Regions from separate parts of the Salinibacillus aidingensis genome, predicted to be linked through region 3. Evidence: riboswitches for the same ligand, from Rfam matches in the RefSeq annotation. Region 3 holds a riboswitch; each other region holds the start of a gene.
The links. A riboswitch is a leader RNA that binds a small molecule or an ion and turns the genes downstream of it on or off. The one in region 3 is predicted to bind S-adenosylmethionine.

Region 1 (4,571 bases), 1.3 Mb from region 3:
TTAGGTATGAAAATTGAAAGATATCGTAAGTGAGGAGTGAACAGGATGAAAAAATTAGTGATATCGATGGTGTTGATGGTTTCTTTATCCATTGTTTTGGCGGCATGTGGGGGCAGTGAGACGTCCTCGGATGAAAAAGGGCCAACAGCACCTAGTAAGTTTTTGAAGGTTGGAAGCGGTCCTATGGGATCTGGCTGGTATCCGATTACGACAGTGATGGTTGATGTTTACATGGATGGCTTCTCAGGTTTGAATGTTTCCCAGCTGGAGGGCGGTTCGACTTCTAACCTGGAGTCGCTGGAAAAAGGGGATATACAAATGGGATTAAACTACACATCTGATTTCACGTCAGCATTAGAAGGTGGAAAAGGGTTTGATAAGCCACTGAAGAATATTTCTGCCATCGGTGCTTTATATCCCGTTTATCAAACGATTGCGACAACCACAGACCATGAAGACATTAATTCGATCGAGGATATTGTTGATAAGCATATTTTCCTTGGACCAAAAGGCGGTGGCGGTCCGGTAGCCTTCTGGAAGATGGTGGAGGAGTATGGGATTGATGAGCAAACCATTGAAGAAGCTGGCGGTAAAATCTCTTACGGAAACTATTCGGATGGCGCTTCGATGTTAAAAGACAACAATGTGGATGTATTTGTCGGCGGCGGGGCCCCATTCATCCCCGCTTTACAGGAAATTGAGATCACGAAGCCCATTAAGGTCATCCCTATTGACGAAGAAAGGCTTCAGAGCATCAAAGAAAAAGGGGTCGGTATTGCTTCAGGAGATCTGCCGGCTGGTACCTATAAGGAACAGGATGAAGCCATCCCGACATACACAATGGTTACCATGCTGACAGCCAGAAGTGATATTGAGGAAGACTATGCTTACAACCTGACGAAGATATTCTGGGACAACATTCCGAAGTTTGAAGATCAAATACCTAAAAGAGCAAAACATTTTACCAAGGATACAGCTCTTGACGGAATTAACCCTGAGAACCTGCACCCTGGAGCTAAAAAATATTACCAGGAAGTTGGGGTCTTGGAGTGATTTGGCTTTGCGAGGTTTAAAAGGGGGTGAAGGGATTGAAACATGTGCAGGAACCCAGATGGTATAAAGCCTATCCACCGGAAGTGAATCCAAATATTGTATGTCCGGAAGTCCCGCTCTATTCTCTGCTGGAGAGAACTGTTGAAAAGTTTGGAAGCCGCACAGCCATTATTGCTGAAGACAGACCATTCTCCTACGAGGAATTTAAGGATAAAGTGGATCGGCTCGCGGCGGCATGGGATGCTATGGGATTACGTAAAGGGGAAAGAATAGGGTTAATGCTGCCCAATCACCCTGACTACATGATTGCTTATTATGCCGCCATGCGATTGGGGTTGATTGTCGTTCAAATTAACCCGCGTTATACCGCCAGAGAACTATTACACATTGCAAGTGATGCAAATATGAACTATTTAATAGCTGAACAGGATAACCTGAAAACCGTCCATCAGGTCAATGAGATGTATAAGTTCGGCCATGTCTTTGTATCAGGATCCAAGGATGACCCCCCTCAGTCCTTAGATTTTTTAATCAGGAATTCCACGCCAATCACCAGGGAGATTCCAATCTCACCGAGGGATGATGTTGCGGTGATTCAATACACAGGCGGAACAACAGGGAAGATGAAGGGAGCGATGTTAACCCACTTCAACCTGGTAGCCAATGTTTTCCAAAGTAAGGAGATGTATGGGAACAAGATGCAGGCTGGTCAGGAGGTGGTTCTGACCGCTACCCCGCTCTATCACGTGTATGCTATGACAAGTGCGATGAATCTCGGAGTCTATGTCGGGGCATCAATTCTATTAATCAAAAAATTCCAGGTTGACGATGTGCTGGAGAAGATTAAGAAGTATCAGCCCACATTTTTTCCTGGTGTGCCCGGGATGTACAATGCGTTTGTCAATCACCCGGATGTCGAATCCTATGGTTTGGATTGCTTGAAAATCTGTTCCAGCGGCTCAGCCCCGCTGCCGATTGAAATTATAAGAAGGTTCGAGGGCTTAACAGGAGCGATCATCGGTGAAGGCTTTGGTCTGACAGAAGCCTCACCCTCCACACACCGGAACCCGGCGAGCGGTGTCCGAAAAGTCGGAAGCATCGGCATCCCGCTCCCAGGGACAGACTGTAAGGTTGTTGATGAAGATCATAAGGAACTGCCGGAGCATAGTGTTGGTGAGTTAATCATTAAGGGACCGCAAATCATGAAAGGGTATTTTCAGAATGAAGAGGAAACCAATCAAGCATTACGAAACGGATGGCTATACACAGGAGATTTAGCCATGTCAGATGAAGAGGGTTACTTCTACATTGTAGGAAGAAAAAAAGAAATGATCATCAATGGTGGGTTTAATATCTATCCACAGGAAATCGAAAGTGTTTTATACGACCACCCCGACATACTGGAATCCGCTGTCGTCGGTATCCCTGACCCGGACCAGGGCGAGGTAGTCAAAGCCTATGTGGTCCCAAAAGCCGGTCACACCATAGAGCTTGAAGAATTAAAAGGCCATTGTTACCGCAATTTAACCCACTATAAAGTCCCTAAACAATATGAGATATGTGCCGAACTGCCAAGAAATACAGTCGGAAAACTATTAAAACGGAAATTAGTAGAGCAGGAGAAGAAGAAGCAGTAGAGTTGGTGCCTGTCACGCCCCGAAAAATCTTGTTTCACAAAATGTTTCACAAATGAAGACACGTACCAGGTACACTTATGGACAACCCTGCTATGAACAGGCAGAGCTGAATGGAAGATCAGCTCTGCCTGTTTTGATATGGATAACGCATCTATCCTGAAAACATTGAGGATTTTTTGCCTTTGAATAAAATAAAACCAACGCAAAGAAAACATAATTTTTCTAATTTTCCATTGACAGCTGATTTTCCCTCCTATACAATGACATTAATCTTTTTTCGGAAGATGCCGATAAAACGTTCGATAATTGAATAATATGAAAATCTCTTATCAAGAGTGGCTGAGGGACAGGACCGATGACGCCCGGCAACCGTTCTTACAAATGTAAGAAAAGGTGCTACTTCCTGCAAAACTGTTGATGTTTTGATAGATGAGAGAGGTCGATTATATTTATTTGTGTATAAGCCTCTCCATTTTTATGGAGGGGCTTTTCTTTATACTACATAATTTTTAAAACAAAAGGGAGAGAAAAACATGAAAAAAGTATTTGGTCTTTTATCTGTCATTTTTATTGCAGCTATGATTTCAGGCTGTGGGGCTGGTGATGCTGAGACATCCACATTGAGCGAGGATTCTTTGAAAGTAGGAGTCACAGCCGGTCCACATGAGGAAATTATGGAAGTTGTGAAAGAAGTTGCGGCAGAAGATGGTTTAGACATTCAAATTGAAGTCATTAGCGATTATATTACCCCCAATACCGCGCTGGCAGAAGGGGATTTAGATGCTAACAGCTATCAGCATAAGCCGTTCCTGGATCAAATGGTGGAGGATCGTGATCTTGACCTTGTTGAGGTTGCGAAAACTGTAAACTTTCCAATGGGGATCTATTCCGAAAAGATTTCTGATATTAGTGAGTTAAAAGAAGGCGATAAAGTTGGCTTACCGAATGACCCTACAAATGGAGCACGTGCATTAATGCTGTTCGAGCAGGCAGGATTAATTACTCTGCCGGAAGAGGTGGGGGCAAACGCTTCTGTGAAGGATATTAAGGAAAATAAACGAGGACTGGAATTTGTTGAATTGGAAGCAGCACAAATTCCGCGTCAGCTTGGTGAACTGGCCGCTGCTGCGATTAATACTAATTACGCTATGGAAGCTGGCTACGTTCCAACAGAGGATGCGATTGTTATTGAACCAAAAGATTCACCATGGGTAAACCTTATCGCAGTTCGCAGTGAAAACCAGGATGATCCGGTTATTGAGAAATTCATTAATGCGTACCATTCAGATAAAGTCAAGCAATTTGTTGAAGAAGAGTTTGCCGGTTCCGTGGTCGTATCCTGGTAACAACAAGGAAATGAGCTGCACAATGCGGCTCTTTCTTTTTATCACGCATGAACTGGTCGTAATACCCCGTTTCAAGTCTTGAGGGTACCCCAACAGGACTAAGTGGGGGCCAGTAAATTCCTGATAAGTTCAACTAACTATCAGTGGGGATGGAAAGTCCCCCACTGATGGAAGTTTCACTTTATAAACATTGGGTGAATGATGAAATCCTTTTGAGATCTCAGATATAAAATTTGCCGAGTTTTCTTTAAACAGAAGGAAGGAGATTCTACATGATTAAGATTGACCACCTTTCAAAAACATTTCAAACAGAAAACGGGCCAATAGAGGCCTTGAAGGATGTCTCTCTTGAGGTGAAAAAAGGGGAGATTTTTGGGGTGATTGGTTATAGTGGTGCTGGTAAAAGTACATTGGTTCGGAATGTGAATCTACTGGAAAAACCGACATCAGGTACGGTAAGTATGGATGGGACGGATTTAACCTCTTTATCTCCTAATGAATTGTTAAAAGCAAGACGAAAAATTGGAATGATTTT
Region 2 (4,571 bases), 710 kb from region 3:
GACGCCGGGGATCTTGTGATGTTTACGGCTGATGGTGAACAGAACGTCGTTACCGATTTAGGTGCCGCTGCCGGATCCAGAGTCAGTGAAACCGTACCGTATAGTGAATTAGGGCGCAGTGATCATGTCGCCTTCCATGAGGCAGGAATTCCGGCTGCATTATTCATCCACACACCGCTTGAGCCGTGGTACCATACGGACGAAGATCTTATTCAGTACATCAGTAAGGAAAAATTGAAGGATGTAGGAAATATTGTCGGCGCAGCGGTTTATCAAATTGCACGGAAGGATACACCGGCACTTGAACGGGCCAATGTTGCACCTGAGCCTGTTGAGTATGATTATGAACCGCCGCAGTTGTAAACAGAGAACAGCACCGCAGCCTCTGCGGTGCTGTTTTGTCATTTATCATCTGAATGATTTCTCTTTTCTTCTTTGGCCACTTCCTCCGTATAAGGATCGATTTCATAAGGCTTTAAATCCCCGAATACACTCATGGTATCTTCTTCATCCAGGTTTTCCTCATATTCTTCATGCCTTGGGCTGGGATAGACAGTGACGTTTCGGCCTTCGATATCATTTCCGGCGAAGTTTTCATAATCCTCTACATAACCGACACGATCATCGGATTCAATGTAGGTTTCATTATAATGGTCGGGAGATACGGCAAAATCTGAAGGAGAATTGGAGGTTCCCCACTGTGCAACCTCCTGCCAGGAGTCTTCTGCATCAAACGCCTCGGTGTCTGTATCATCATATTCAAACTTCCCAAATGGGGGCAGAAGCACGCCTTCCTCCACAGGACGCTGTGTGGAAGAAACCTGATCAGGGGAGTGTTCCACACAATAGGTGGTGGTCGGGAGGGCTTCCAGGCGCTCCAGCGGGATTTCCTTTCCACATACCTGGCAGGTTCCATATGTGCCTTCATCGATAGCCTTTAACGCATGTTCAATATTTTTTAATTCATCCTCAGCATGGTCATTCAGGGCAATATCTTTTTCACGTTCATATAATGCCGACCCTTCATCAGCAGGATGATTGTCATAGCTGGACAATTCTCCCATGGATTGATGATAATGGCCATTTTCTATATCAAAATGATCATTTTCTTTTAACCGCTTTTCAATATCCTCTTTGGCCTTCTGCAGCTGTGAACGGAAGGTGGACATTTGCTCATTTGTCAGCATGATCATAACTCCTTCCTGAAACAATCTTATATGACTATTGTCTGTTGAATTTAAGGAAAAAATAAAGGTAAATCTAAGAGGAACTACTAAATGATGGAATGAAAAATTTTTATAAAAAATTCAGAAAAACAATTGACAGAAGATTTATTCTTCTCTATACTCTTTATTAACATTTCATTTCGCACAGGCGAAGGAAATTAAAAAAGTGAGACGAATCATCAAGCGTTTCGCCGGAAGAACAATAAAAGATCTCTTATCCAGAGTGGCGGAGGGAAAGGCCCTGTGAAGCCCGGCAACCTTCAAGTGACGACTTGAAAAGGTGCTAAGTCCTGCAGATCTGACAAACGGATCTGAAAGATAAGAGGAGGAATTGGAACTTACAACCCTCTTCTTATTGAAGAGGGTTTTTCATTTTCCCTCTTATCCCTTATTTGAGCACTTTAACGCTCTGGACATTCAAATCATGCGTTAAAACGGAGTAAGGAAGAGATTTTTTACAAAAACTATTAAAGGAGTGGTAAAATGAGTCAGGAAAAATTTGGATTGGAAACATTACATTTACATGGAGGTCAGGAGCCGGATCCAACAACAGGTTCCCGCGCAGTTCCGATTTATCAAACGACCTCATACGCATTTCGTGATACAGAACATGCCCAGAACTTATTTGGTCTTAAAGAAGAAGGAAATATTTATTCCCGAATTATGAACCCAACCGTTGATGTTTTTGAAAAACGAATCGCGCTTTTAGAGGGTGGAACCAATGCGGTTGGATTATCATCAGGGATGGCAGCTATTTCCTTATCCATTTTTAATCTTGCCAGAGCTGGAGATGAAATTGTTGCTGCCACGGACCTATATGGGGGAACCTATAACCTGTTTAACCATACCTTGCCGAAATACGGAATCAATGTAAAATTTGTGGACCCTAAAGATCCGGAAAACTTCAGAGAGGCCATTACAGACAAAACCAAAGCCGTATTTGCTGAGACAATCGGAAATCCAAGTCTTCATATTTTAGACATTGAAGCAGTAGCCGCTATTGCTCATGAAAACGGAATTCCATTACTTATTGATAACACATTTGCCACTCCTTATTCCTGCCGGCCTATTGAATACGGAGCAGATGTCGTTATTCATTCCGCTACAAAATGGATTGGGGGCCACGGAACGGTCATTGCCGGAGTTGTTGTAGATGGCGGAAGCTTTGACTGGAACAATGACAAATTCCCTGATTTTACAGAGCCTGATCCAAGCTATCATAATCTCGTATTTTCAGAGCTCGGGGAAGCAGCCTTTGGTACGAAGCTTCGTGTACAGCTTCTTCGTGACTTTGGACCATGCTTAAGTCCGCAAAGTGCATTCCAATTGCTGCAAGGTTTGGAAACCCTGCATCTCCGTGTTCCTAAACATAATGAAAATGCTCTGGAAATCGCGAAATTCCTGGAAAACCATGAGAACATAGAGTGGGTGGCTCACCCGGGGCTGAGCAGTCATCCTTCCCATGCACTGGCAGAAAAATATTTTGATCAGGGAGCAGGATCGATTGTCGTCTTTGGAATTAAAGGGGACCGTGAGGATGGACGTAAAGTTGTTGACAATGTCCAGCTATTTTCACACCTGGCAAATGTGGGCGATGCAAAATCCTTAATCATTCATCCAGCCTCAACGACACATCAGCAGCTAAATGAAGAAGAGTTAAAGCAGGCAGGCGTGACAGAGGAATTTATCCGTCTTTCCGTCGGCTTAGAGTCAACAAAAGACCTCATTCATGATTTAGATCAGGCCATCAAAGCAGCCGTCAAAGAGCCAGTATAATTTATCAAAGAAAAAATGACATTTATCAGTCAAACGTAAGTAGGGTGACTCCGGAATCAGGAGTCACCCATTTTTTATGCAAACAAATAAAAATTCAGGTTTTTTGTCATGCTGTTGGAAAATATAAAATATCCGACTTTTAGATCATAAGTCATGTGAGGCCACGTCCGGCTCCAGCGCCCAGCGACTAGCGTGACTTCCTTCACCTCCGTCCGATAAGTCAACATCGACTCACGCTGTTCGTCGTGTTTCCTTTTCCGCGTGTTAACTGGCTGTAAGTCCCCCTGTAGAAATAAAGGGGGGGTCAACAGCCAGTAAACACCCGATTTGTTCAACTAACAATCAGTGGGGATGAACCCCACTGATTAGAGTTTCACTTTATCTCCTACGGCTCAGTCCAGTCCGTACGTCGCTAATAGAAAAGCGGAGGCGACCGTTTAGGCCCGACGGCATAAGCAGAATATTCGGAATGGCCGTATTTTGGCCATGGAGGAGATTCTGCTTATGACCGCTTGGGCCTGGGAGCCGTAGCTGGACAAACGGGCGCTTCCGCCTTTGTCATGGGTAGAACAGTTTTCAACATTATTTTTCTAAATTATGACAGGTATTATACAAGTATGTTACATTCTGCCTATTTCTATTTATTTATGTTAATGTTTTTGGTAGAGTAGTAGAGTGAAAAAAATTAACGATATAACGAACCCTTTTCAGTGATGCTTCCGTGTCACTGGAAATGGACAACATTAATATAAATAGAGAGAACGGATTGGGAGGAACGAGAAGTGCTTGAACAAAATAAGCGCCAAACATCCATAAAGAATAAACAGAAGGCAAGGCTTCCAAAAGTTGTACTGACCACCTGTCTAAGTCTGGGTATTACGTTAGGTTCCGGTTCCATACAAGCTGTCGAATCAGATGAGGAGCTGCCTCGTGTTTACCACGTTTATATGGATGGTGAACATGTAGGTACGGTCGGCAGCAAAAAAGTCATCGAGTCCTTTTTGGATGAAAAAGTTACGGCCGAAGAGGAAAAACGAGGGGATGTTCAATTAGCTGTAAGCCAGGATATTGAATACATACCTGAGGTTACTTTCCAGCCTGTATTTGATAATCAGCGTGTTATGAATCAGCTGAAGGATGAAATCAGCTATAGTCTGGCAGCTGTTCAGCTTAAGGTTGGTGGAGAATTAGTCGGTTATTTTAAGGATGAAAAAGTTGCCAAGAAAGTTCTGGCTAAATATATGGAAAAATACCTGCCTGAAAAGGTGGTTAAGCAAACCATTCAGGATATTGTGAATGAATCAGAAAATACGGAAAAAACTTCTGAATCTGACGAAGATGAAAAGAAAGCGTCAGATGATAAGAAGATTAAAACAGAGGATTCTACTATACTAGACGTTTCTTTTTCAAAAAAGGTTTCACTTTCCGACGAAAAAGTGGATCCCAATGAAATTTTATCCGTCGAACAGGGAATAAAATTACTGGAAAAAGGAACACTCGGCCAAAAGCTTCACGAAGTAAAACAGGGAGAGGCTCTAAGCACGATTGCCTCCAAGCATGATTTAAGTG
Region 3 (4,571 bases):
TCTGGGCAAGCTCCTTTGTTGTCATATTTGGAACAAGGTCCGGATTTTCCAATACATATAATCCCATCTTTTTTTCTGCTTCAGAAAGGGAGGGGAGGTTTCCTTTAATTCTGTTCAGTAATGTGCCCATATACAATGTTCCTCTCTTTATATAATAATCAATATTATACAGAATATTTAGCCGAGTTGTACAATCCGTTTAAATTGATTGCTGCAAAGGATGAGCTTTAAAGGCAGAGCGCAGACGAACTTTTCTGTTACTCTTTGAAAAAACTTGAAAAATTATCTACTTGAAAAATAAATTGCAAACGCTTACGATAAAATCGTGAGACAGCTTAGAATTTTTCGAATCTATCAAAAGGAGATTTTTACATGAAATTGCAGACGATTATTCCTGATCATGAACGTCTTTTTCTGGATAAGGATGTTCCCGAAGCCTATAAAACCGATCATTCCTGGAAAGATGTTGCTGCTGTAAAAGCTGTAGCATTACCGGAATTGGAACAGGAAATTATAGATTTAGTCACCTATGCCAACCAGGAGGACCTTACGATTATTGCACGGGGAGCTGGAACAGGTGTAGCCGGATCTCAGGTGCCAACTAAGGGTGGAGAAGTAATCATTGATGTTCACCGGATGAACCGGATTCTTGATCTGGATGAAGAGACGATGACGTTAACGGTAGAACCAGGTGTAAAACTACAGGAAATTCAGGAATTTGTGGAAAGGAAAGGCTATTTTTACCCACCTGACCCTGGCTCAAAAAATTCAACCATAGGCGGTAATATAGCTACAAATGCAGGTGGTATGCGTGCGGTGAAATACGGCACCACGAGGGATTATGTACGTGAGCTTGATGTTGTATTGCCGGATGGTCAAAAAGCCACATTAGGAAGCCTGAATATCAAGGACAGTTCCGGCTATGACTTAAAGGATCTCTTTATCGGCTCAGAAGGAACCCTGGGAATTACAACCAGGATAAAGCTGAAAGTACTTCCGATGCCAAAATATAAGCAGTCTGTGATACTGGCTTTTGATTCGTTAAAAGCGGCTACTAATGGTGTATTATCGATTTTAAAAAATGGGGTGGAACCTGCAGCTTTAGAACTATTTGAACGGGGAACCATTGAATATAGTGAGAAATTTACGGAAAAGAAGCTGCCAAGTCAAAAGGGAGACGCCTACATCTTAATGACGTTGGATAGTAATGAGCAGGAGGACCTTTCACGCAGGGTCAGTTTTACAGAAAATCTATTAAAAGGACAGGCGGCGGAAATCCTTCCGTTATCCACGCCGGAAGAGGAGGAAAAAGCCTGGTTCCTGCGTGATCATATTTTAGTAGCCTTAATGCAATTTACAGAGTTCGAAATGCTGGATGAAGTCGTACCAATTAATCGATTTGCTGAGATGATCAGTTATACGAAGGAATTGCAGGAAAAGCATGGGATAAACGTGATAAACTTCGGCCATGCCGGAGATGGAAATATTCATACGGTCCTAATGAAAGAAGGAATGGATGAAGCTGCCTGGCAGACAAAACGAAAAGCCTATCTGGATGATCTCTACAGCAAAGTTCATGAATTAGGCGGTCTCCCTTCTGCTGAGCATGGCATTGGTGTCATTAAAAAGGGATATTTGGAGAAAATGAGTCAGCCAGTGGAAATCCAATTAATGCGTAAAGTAAAAAGAGCTATTGATCCGGACAATCGCTTGAATCCAGGGAAGGTTTTCTAATGTTTTGATCGTAGTGGTCAACCGTAAAACTCTGTTCAACGGACTAAAAATATGATAGGATTAAAATAATTGAATAGGATATCCAGAGTGACTGAGAGATCTGGCTCGTTGACGTCACAGCAACCTGCTTTACGCAAGGTGCTCCTACCAGCAAAGCCTGTGCTTTGAATGATAGATACGGAGGAGAAGCTTCTTTATGCATTCAGGGCATAAAGAAGCTTTTTTTATACCTGTAAAGGAGTGAGTCAAATGGACGTTTTTATTAAAATGGAAAAGTTATTGAATTATCCGAGGAAGAAGCAAAAGAAATCAGGAAGCAGGGAAAACCGGTTACCGAGATCACAAAGAATATGACACAGGAAGAATTGGAAGCTTTTAAAAAAGAGAGGTATCAGAAGTTTATCAAGCCAGTGATGGAGTACAATCAGGAAAAACTACTAGCCAAGAAAAATACAGAGAGAAAGAAGGATGAAAAGGAAATGGAAAGTAAAAAGACATTAAGCTTTGAATATGGCATACAGAAAACTGGTGATGGATATAAGGTTGTCAAAACTCTCGGAAACTTTAAAAGTCATGAAGAGGCGCAGCAGGTAATGATCGATTTGGTGACAGGAAAAAGAACGGATATGGAAGTTATAAATCAAAACAGTGGAGGCGATGGACGATAAAAAACATTTTTGCGAATTGAAAAAGTACAGCACCTGCCGAGCTTTCGTCTTCAGTTATTCACTATTAATTTGTATAATTAGTTTGACAAAGTGGTGAGAATGGTCAAAGTGAACGGCCGTCTTACGATTGCAGCAGGGGAGCAAACAGGAATGATTATAGGATGCTTTGGTTTTTTTGCATTAATCGGATTAATCATCTGGGCATTTATTATTCATCCCTTGATGGGAGCTGTGGCGCTTTTGGCAGGGGCTGGACTTGTGATATGGAACTGGTCCACTTTAAATGTCATCGGGGGATTGTTCCTCATGGCAGCTACGATTTGGGGATTTCAAGTTCACTGGATCCTTGGGGTCATATTTCTTATCGGCAGTTTCTTTATCCTTGGTGTTGATCAAACAGCGAAAGAGGAAGAAGAGGATAAAGAGCAAGCGATTAAAAATCTGCAGGAACAGAAAAACTTTGAGATATCTCACCAATTTGACGGTGAGAAAAAGCAGGTACTCGCTATTGATGAGGATGCAGAAAAAATCGCATATTTAAATGGCACAGACCACCGCCGTATATATCCAATCAGGGAGATTCTTGATGTACAAATGACTAAAGATGATAAGCAGGTTATTAAATCTTCAACAGGTATCAGTACATCGGGTGCAATTCTTGGTGGAGCAATTGGCGGCGGTGTTGGAGCAGTCATTGGCGGTCGCCGTAAGAAACATCGTGTTGAAGATCGGGTAGAACGTATTTCCTTACACATTGTCGTCAATGACACAAACGAACCGACGATCATTTTTGATTTATATAAGGGTTCATTGAGCCGAAACGACAGCAGCGTAAAGGGAGCCTATCAAAAGGCGGAGCAGCTGTATGATTTGCTGCTGGTTTTGAGAAGACAGAGTTAATGTGAGAAAACATCTAGAGTTCATTCGAGCAAAGCTTTTCTAATATGTTAAACCCAATGTGGTCAAGGGAGTCCTTTTTAGAAAAACTTGGTGCATAATTTGAAAGAATGACAACACCTGACTGTTTTTCTTTGTTAAAGCCTATGAAGCTGGAATATCCACCTGTTCCTCCATTGTGCCAAATGACACCTTTTTCTTTATCAATAATCCAATTCATACCTAGGCATATACCCGTCTTATCTTCAAATTGAACGGAGTGTGTCTGTGCCAAAATATCATGGAATTTATCCCCGGATGTTCCTAGATGACTGGCAAGAAACGATAACTGATCTTTTATGGTAGATCGTAGGGCTCCGGCTCCCGCAAGTGTTTCTTTAAAGACTCGTAGTCTGCCAATGATGGAAGATGTTGATCAATAGGATGATTAGGGTCGAGCTTATTCTCAGCAATTGCCTTCGTTAATAATGAAGCAGTAAATACTTTAGTGATAGATCCTATCTCGTAAATCAAGCTTTCGGGAGCATTGCCCTCAAATCCATTTCGATTTCCTTCACTAAAAATTTCCCTTTCTTCTTCCTTAATGACACCAATATTCAGAACGAGATTGGGCCTTTTCTCCTTGTAGGGTAAACAAATCCTATCAATTTCCTGTTTATATTGATTCCTGTCTATCGTCATTAGTCCACTCTCCAGGTTTTAGAAATTTATAAGGTTTTCCAGAAAATTTCTACATCTTCACTATATCTTAATCTACAAATTGACTCAAAAAATATCCTGTAATTATTCATGAAATATGATTTTTCTATGACGTTTACGATCATTTTTTCATTTTGTGCTAAACACAACAGCTAAAACTCATTTATTTTCAAAAAATAGATTCAAAAATGTAATTATTCCTTTAAATCCCTTTGTTGACGGATTTATGGAAATCATATATCTTATTTGTAACAGAGACAGGTAGTCAAGAACCCATCACCTCCCCAAACCTCCCATGTATCTCCTTCACAATGGCAAAACTTATGAACAACATCCTGATCATCTGACAGATTATTAGAATAGGAGCTGATAAGATGAATGATTACAAAATTCAAAACTGTATAAGCTGTGAAAAGGGATGTGAAAGGATATGGAGGTAAACGCGTTTGTCCATAAGTTTTCACATCCAGAAGAACGAAAGAAATATTTGGAAATGCTCAAAATAGGCTCTGCATTTGATATGCGTCCCCGAGCACTTTTTCACTATTACGGTCCTGATTTAATTGCCTATAA
Region 4 (4,571 bases), 1.6 Mb from region 3:
AACCATTCGGAAGTGTTGAATCTGTGAAGACCGTTTCCGAGCTGTATGCCCCGGTAGGAGGAAAAGTGGTTGAGATTAATGAGGATTTGGATGATAGTCCGGAATTTGTTAATGAATCTCCATACGAAAAAGCATGGATGATCGTTATTGAACCGGACGGAGAGCCAAAGTTAGACCAATTAATGTCAGCAGAAGCGTATGAAAAAATGGTCAACGAAGAAGAATAATATGTGGCTTAAAGAGACAGGCAGTGTGCACACGCTGCCTTTTTATTACGCATTAACCGTCCGTAATCCCGTACTTCAAATCTTAAGGGTAACCTAACAAGACAAAGTGGGGGATAAGCGGCCAGTAAATGCCTTATAATTTTCCTATCTATAAGATTAATAATTACATATAATGTTGTGGTGATTGTTATGATCGAGGTAGAGAAAGTCATCATTGTCGAAGGGCGTTCCGATTATAAAAAAGTGAAAGAAATAATCAACGAGCCTCTGCAGATTCTTTACACAAATGGTACGATAAGTATGGATCGGTTGGAAGCTCTTGTAGACGAACACTTCCTGAATGACAAGGAAGTTTATATTTTAGTGGATGCAGATGATCCTGGACATAAGCTCAGAAATCAACTTAGACAAGAGCTCCCCCATGCTATTCATTTATATGTAGATCGTTCTTTTCGGGAAGTAGAAACAACCCCGAATCATGAATTAGCCTCTGTCTTAGCATCCGCAAATCTTAAAGTACACACGGATTTTCTAAAGGGGTATGGTTATCATGCAGGAAATTAACGAAAAAGACTTGCCCATTATTCTGGAAAGTCAATATAAGCAATTTATTTTTCTATACACACCTTTTTGCGGGACGTGTAAAGTGGCGGGGAAAATGCTGGAGACGCTGGAGAATATAGAAAATCTCCCAGACTTTCATACGATGAATGCCTCGCTGTTCCCTGGTTTTATGCAGAACTATCAAATTGAAAGTGTTCCATGTCTGGCTATTATACAGGAAGGACAGATTTTAGATAAAACCTATGCATTCCATTCTGTCCCATTTATGTATGAGAAACTGCTTAAGTATACAGCTGACAAAGAATGACAGCATATGTCAGATTTCCCGGGAAATAAATACGTGAAAAAACAAAAGATATTCAGCGAAAACTGTTGACTGGTTCTAACAGACTATGCTAATATATCAATTATTCAATAAAAATATGAATCTCGTCTTATCAAGAGAGGTGGAGGGACTGGCCCTGTGAAGCCCGGCAACCTTCAAATCATTCTTTGTCTATGATTTGAAACGGTGCCAAATCCTTCAAAGTTAGAGCGCTGGCTTTGATAGATAAGAAGAGAGATAATCGGTTTGTGTTTATCCCTCTTCTTATGGAAGAGGGATTTTTAATTGAATAAGTGAATAGATCTCTTATCACGAGTGGCGGAGGGACTGGCCTGATGAAGCCCGGCAACCATCAGACAAAAATGTTTTGTTTGAGAAGGTGCCAATTCCTGCAAAGCGTATAGCTTTGACAGATAAGAGAACAGAAGATAATCCAGGCTTTTCTGTTCTCTTGTGAACGGAAAAGCTTTTTAATAATTGTTTAGGAAATTATAAAATAGGCAAATTGTGGATAAGAAAAACAAATGAGGCCACGTCCGGCTCCGGCGCCCAGCGACTAGCGAGACTTCCTTCACCTCCGTCCGATAAGTCAACATTGACTTACAAGGTTCGTCGTGTTTCCTTTATCTCCTACGGCTCAGTCCAGTCCGTACGTCGCTAAACGGGCGCTTCCGCCTTTGTTCTAATCAAAACGCAATCATGAAGAGGGTGAGTAAAAGTGATTTCCATTAAAAACCTTTCAAAAATATATAAAAGTAAAAACCGGGATGATGTAACGGCCGTTGATAACATAGACCTTTCGATAAATCAGGGAGAAATCTTTGGAGTTATCGGCTATAGTGGTGCCGGTAAAAGTACATTTATTCGTCTGCTTAACCGTTTGGAAGAGCCGACAGACGGCAAAATCATCATGAATGAAAAGGACATGACGAATTTAAGTAATAAAGAATTACGTAATGAAAGACAAAAAATTGGAATGATTTTTCAGCATTTCAATCTCCTGTGGTCCAGAACTGTATTTGACAATATCGCCTTTCCACTTGAAATTGCCGGGATACCAAAGGAACAACGGAAAAGCAAGGTTCAGGAGCTGATTGAGCTTGTTGGTCTTGCAGGCAGAGAAGATTACTACCCTTCACAGTTAAGTGGAGGGCAAAAGCAAAGAGTGGGAATTGCAAGAGCCCTTGCCAATGATCCGAAAGTTCTTTTGTGTGACGAAGCAACTTCTGCGCTGGATCCGCAAACAACCGATGATATTTTGGATCTGCTGGTGAGCATTAATCAAAAGCTTGGGCTTACCATTATTGTCATCACACACGAAATGCATGTCATTAAAAAGATTTGTCAGCAGGTTGCCGTTATGGATAATGGGAAAGTCATCGAGCAGGGTGAGGTTCTGGAGGTCTTTATGCATCCGAAAGAGAAAACGACTCGCCGTTTTGTACAGCAGGTGATGGGCGAACAGGTGGAGCAGAGCCCCATTCATTATTTCGTGAAGAATTATGAATCTGGCAAGGTTCTCCGGCTTCACTTTGTTGGTGAAACAGCAAATCAGGCTATAATCAGTAAACTTGTAAAAAGGTTTAATGTTGAAATCAATATTTTACAGGGGAACATTACGCAGACTAAAGATGGAGCCTATGGTACTTTGTATGTCCATATGGATGGTCCAGAAGAAGTAGTGAATGAAGCTATTAAATATATACAGCAAACCTCGGTAGAACTGGAGGTAGAAGAGAATGCTTAGAGAATTGTTTCCGAACGTTGTTATGGAAGATTTGAAAGTCGCGACAAATCAAACACTTTATATGACAGGGATATCAGTCCTTGGAACATTGATTCTCGGAATTTTACTTGGATTATTACTGTTTTTGACGGATCGCCAGGGCATACTTAACAGGAGTTTGAATTTTATTACAGCTACTATTGTGAATGTCTTTCGTGCGATACCGTTTATTATATTGATCCTCCTCTTATTCCCTTTTACAGATTGGCTGATGGGAACAATTAGAGGACCAAAGGCAGCTTTACCAGCTCTTATCATTGGGGCTGCACCATTTTATGCAAGGCTTGTGGAAATTGCACTGAAGGAGGTGGATAAGGGGGTAATTGAAGCAGCCAGAGCAATGGGAGCAAAAACGAGACACATCGTATTTAAGGTTCTTTTGCCAGAATCTATGCCCGCTTTAATTTCAGGCTTAACGGTAACAGCCATTAATTTAATTAGCTTTACAGCTATGGCAGGAGCAATCGGTGCCGGTGGTTTAGGAGACTTAGCTTATCGGAAAGGGTTTCAGGCCTGGGACTTTGATGTTGTGTTTGCATGTACTGTACTTATTGTAATTATTGTGTTTATTTTCCAATTTGCAGGGGATTTCTTATCTAAAAAAATTGATAAACGATAAAGGAGAGAGAAAAAAATGAAAAAATTGTTCACATTATTATTTGTTTCCTTGTTTGTTTTTGTTTTAGCAGCATGTGGTGGCCAAGATAGTACACAGGAAGACACAAATGGCGATGATAGCCAAACGGAAGGGAATACTACTGAGCAGGCGGAAGAAAGTGAAGAAGAAGCGACAACCATTACGGTAGGAGCTACAGCCATTCCTCATTCGGAAGTATTAGAAGAAGCGAAACCATTACTTGAAGAAAAAGGCATTAACCTGAATATCGAAACCTATGATGAATATATCCTTCCAAATCGTGATTTGTCTGAAGGACGTATTGATGCTAACTATTATCAGCACACCCCATTTTTAAATCAGCAAAAGGAAGAATTTGACTATGACTTTGCCAGCCTTGGCGGCATTCATATCGAACCAATGGGTGTTTATTCCAAGAATATTAACAGTGTTGAGGAAATTCCTGATGGTACTACTGTTATTTTAAGTAACTCTGTAGCTGATCATGGACGAATCCTTGCCCTTTTTGAGCGTGAAGGACTTATTTCCTTTAAAGATGGTGTTGATCCACAATCTGCTACGTTGGATGATATTACTGAGAATCCAAAAGACCTGAAATTTGATGCAAAATACGAAGCAGCTACTCTTCCGCAATATTACGAACGTGAAGAGGATGTACTTGTTGCCATTAATACAAACTATGCGATTGAAGCAGGGCTGCAGCCTAGTAAGGATGCATTAATCCTGGAGGGTTCTGAGTCCCCTTATGCGAACCTTGTTGTAACGAAGAGTGAAAATAAGGACAGTGAAGCTCTTCAAACATTGGTGGAAGTTCTTCGATCAGAAGAGATTCAATCTTTCATGGAAGAAAAATATAACGGGGCTATTGTTCCTGTCAGCGAATAAAAAGAACAGTAGAGTTATAGGAAGAATCACGTTCTATTTATAAAGAAAGGAGATGTAATTTTCGTATAAGAAGTTACATCTCCTTTTATATGTTCTAAGATTTGAATCTGCCCTTTGTTTTAACAGGAAATGAAGTGGTATACTTCT

Region 1: another riboswitch for S-adenosylmethionine. It lies ahead of ACZ5OK_RS14845 (MetQ/NlpA family ABC transporter substrate-binding protein); the one in region 3 lies ahead of ACZ5OK_RS03360 (hypothetical protein).
Region 2: another riboswitch for S-adenosylmethionine. It lies ahead of ACZ5OK_RS07185 (O-acetylhomoserine aminocarboxypropyltransferase/cysteine synthase family protein); the one in region 3 lies ahead of ACZ5OK_RS03360 (hypothetical protein).
Region 4: another riboswitch for S-adenosylmethionine. It lies ahead of ACZ5OK_RS13385 (methionine ABC transporter ATP-binding protein); the one in region 3 lies ahead of ACZ5OK_RS03360 (hypothetical protein).

What each region holds. Positions count from the first base shown of each region.
Region 1 covers NZ_AP043759.1:2,831,730-2,836,300, reverse strand. The annotation lists gene ACZ5OK_RS14855 (TAXI family TRAP transporter solute-binding subunit) at 46-1,053, shown strand; gene ACZ5OK_RS14850 (long-chain-fatty-acid--CoA ligase) at 1,098-2,690, shown strand; SAM riboswitch class I at 3,014-3,126, shown strand; gene ACZ5OK_RS14845 (MetQ/NlpA family ABC transporter substrate-binding protein) at 3,224-4,036, shown strand; gene ACZ5OK_RS14840 (methionine ABC transporter ATP-binding protein) at 4,309-4,571, shown strand, end outside.
Region 2 covers NZ_AP043759.1:1,315,061-1,319,631, forward strand. The annotation lists gene ACZ5OK_RS07175 (M20/M25/M40 family metallo-hydrolase) at 1-363, shown strand, start outside; gene ACZ5OK_RS07180 (yteA family sporulation protein) at 402-1,187, opposite strand; SAM riboswitch class I at 1,438-1,551, shown strand; gene ACZ5OK_RS07185 (O-acetylhomoserine aminocarboxypropyltransferase/cysteine synthase family protein) at 1,710-3,002, shown strand; gene ACZ5OK_RS07190 (M23 family metallopeptidase) at 3,785-4,571, shown strand, end outside.
Region 3 covers NZ_AP043759.1:602,332-606,902, forward strand. The annotation lists gene ACZ5OK_RS03350 (MurR/RpiR family transcriptional regulator) at 1-130, opposite strand, end outside; gene ACZ5OK_RS03355 (FAD-binding oxidoreductase) at 373-1,734, shown strand; SAM riboswitch class I at 1,810-1,912, shown strand; gene ACZ5OK_RS03360 (hypothetical protein) at 2,085-2,402, shown strand; gene ACZ5OK_RS03365 (hypothetical protein) at 2,502-3,302, shown strand; gene ACZ5OK_RS03370 (serine hydrolase) at 3,316-3,702, opposite strand; gene ACZ5OK_RS03375 (serine hydrolase) at 3,636-3,980, opposite strand; gene ACZ5OK_RS03380 (hypothetical protein) at 4,429-4,571, shown strand, end outside.
Region 4 covers NZ_AP043759.1:2,507,804-2,512,374, reverse strand. The annotation lists gene gcvH (glycine cleavage system protein GcvH) at 1-227, shown strand, start outside; gene ACZ5OK_RS13395 (toprim domain-containing protein) at 417-791, shown strand; gene ACZ5OK_RS13390 (thioredoxin family protein) at 778-1,098, shown strand; SAM riboswitch class I at 1,223-1,348, shown strand; SAM riboswitch class I at 1,420-1,536, shown strand; gene ACZ5OK_RS13385 (methionine ABC transporter ATP-binding protein) at 1,835-2,863, shown strand; gene ACZ5OK_RS13380 (methionine ABC transporter permease) at 2,856-3,521, shown strand; gene ACZ5OK_RS13375 (MetQ/NlpA family ABC transporter substrate-binding protein) at 3,537-4,424, shown strand.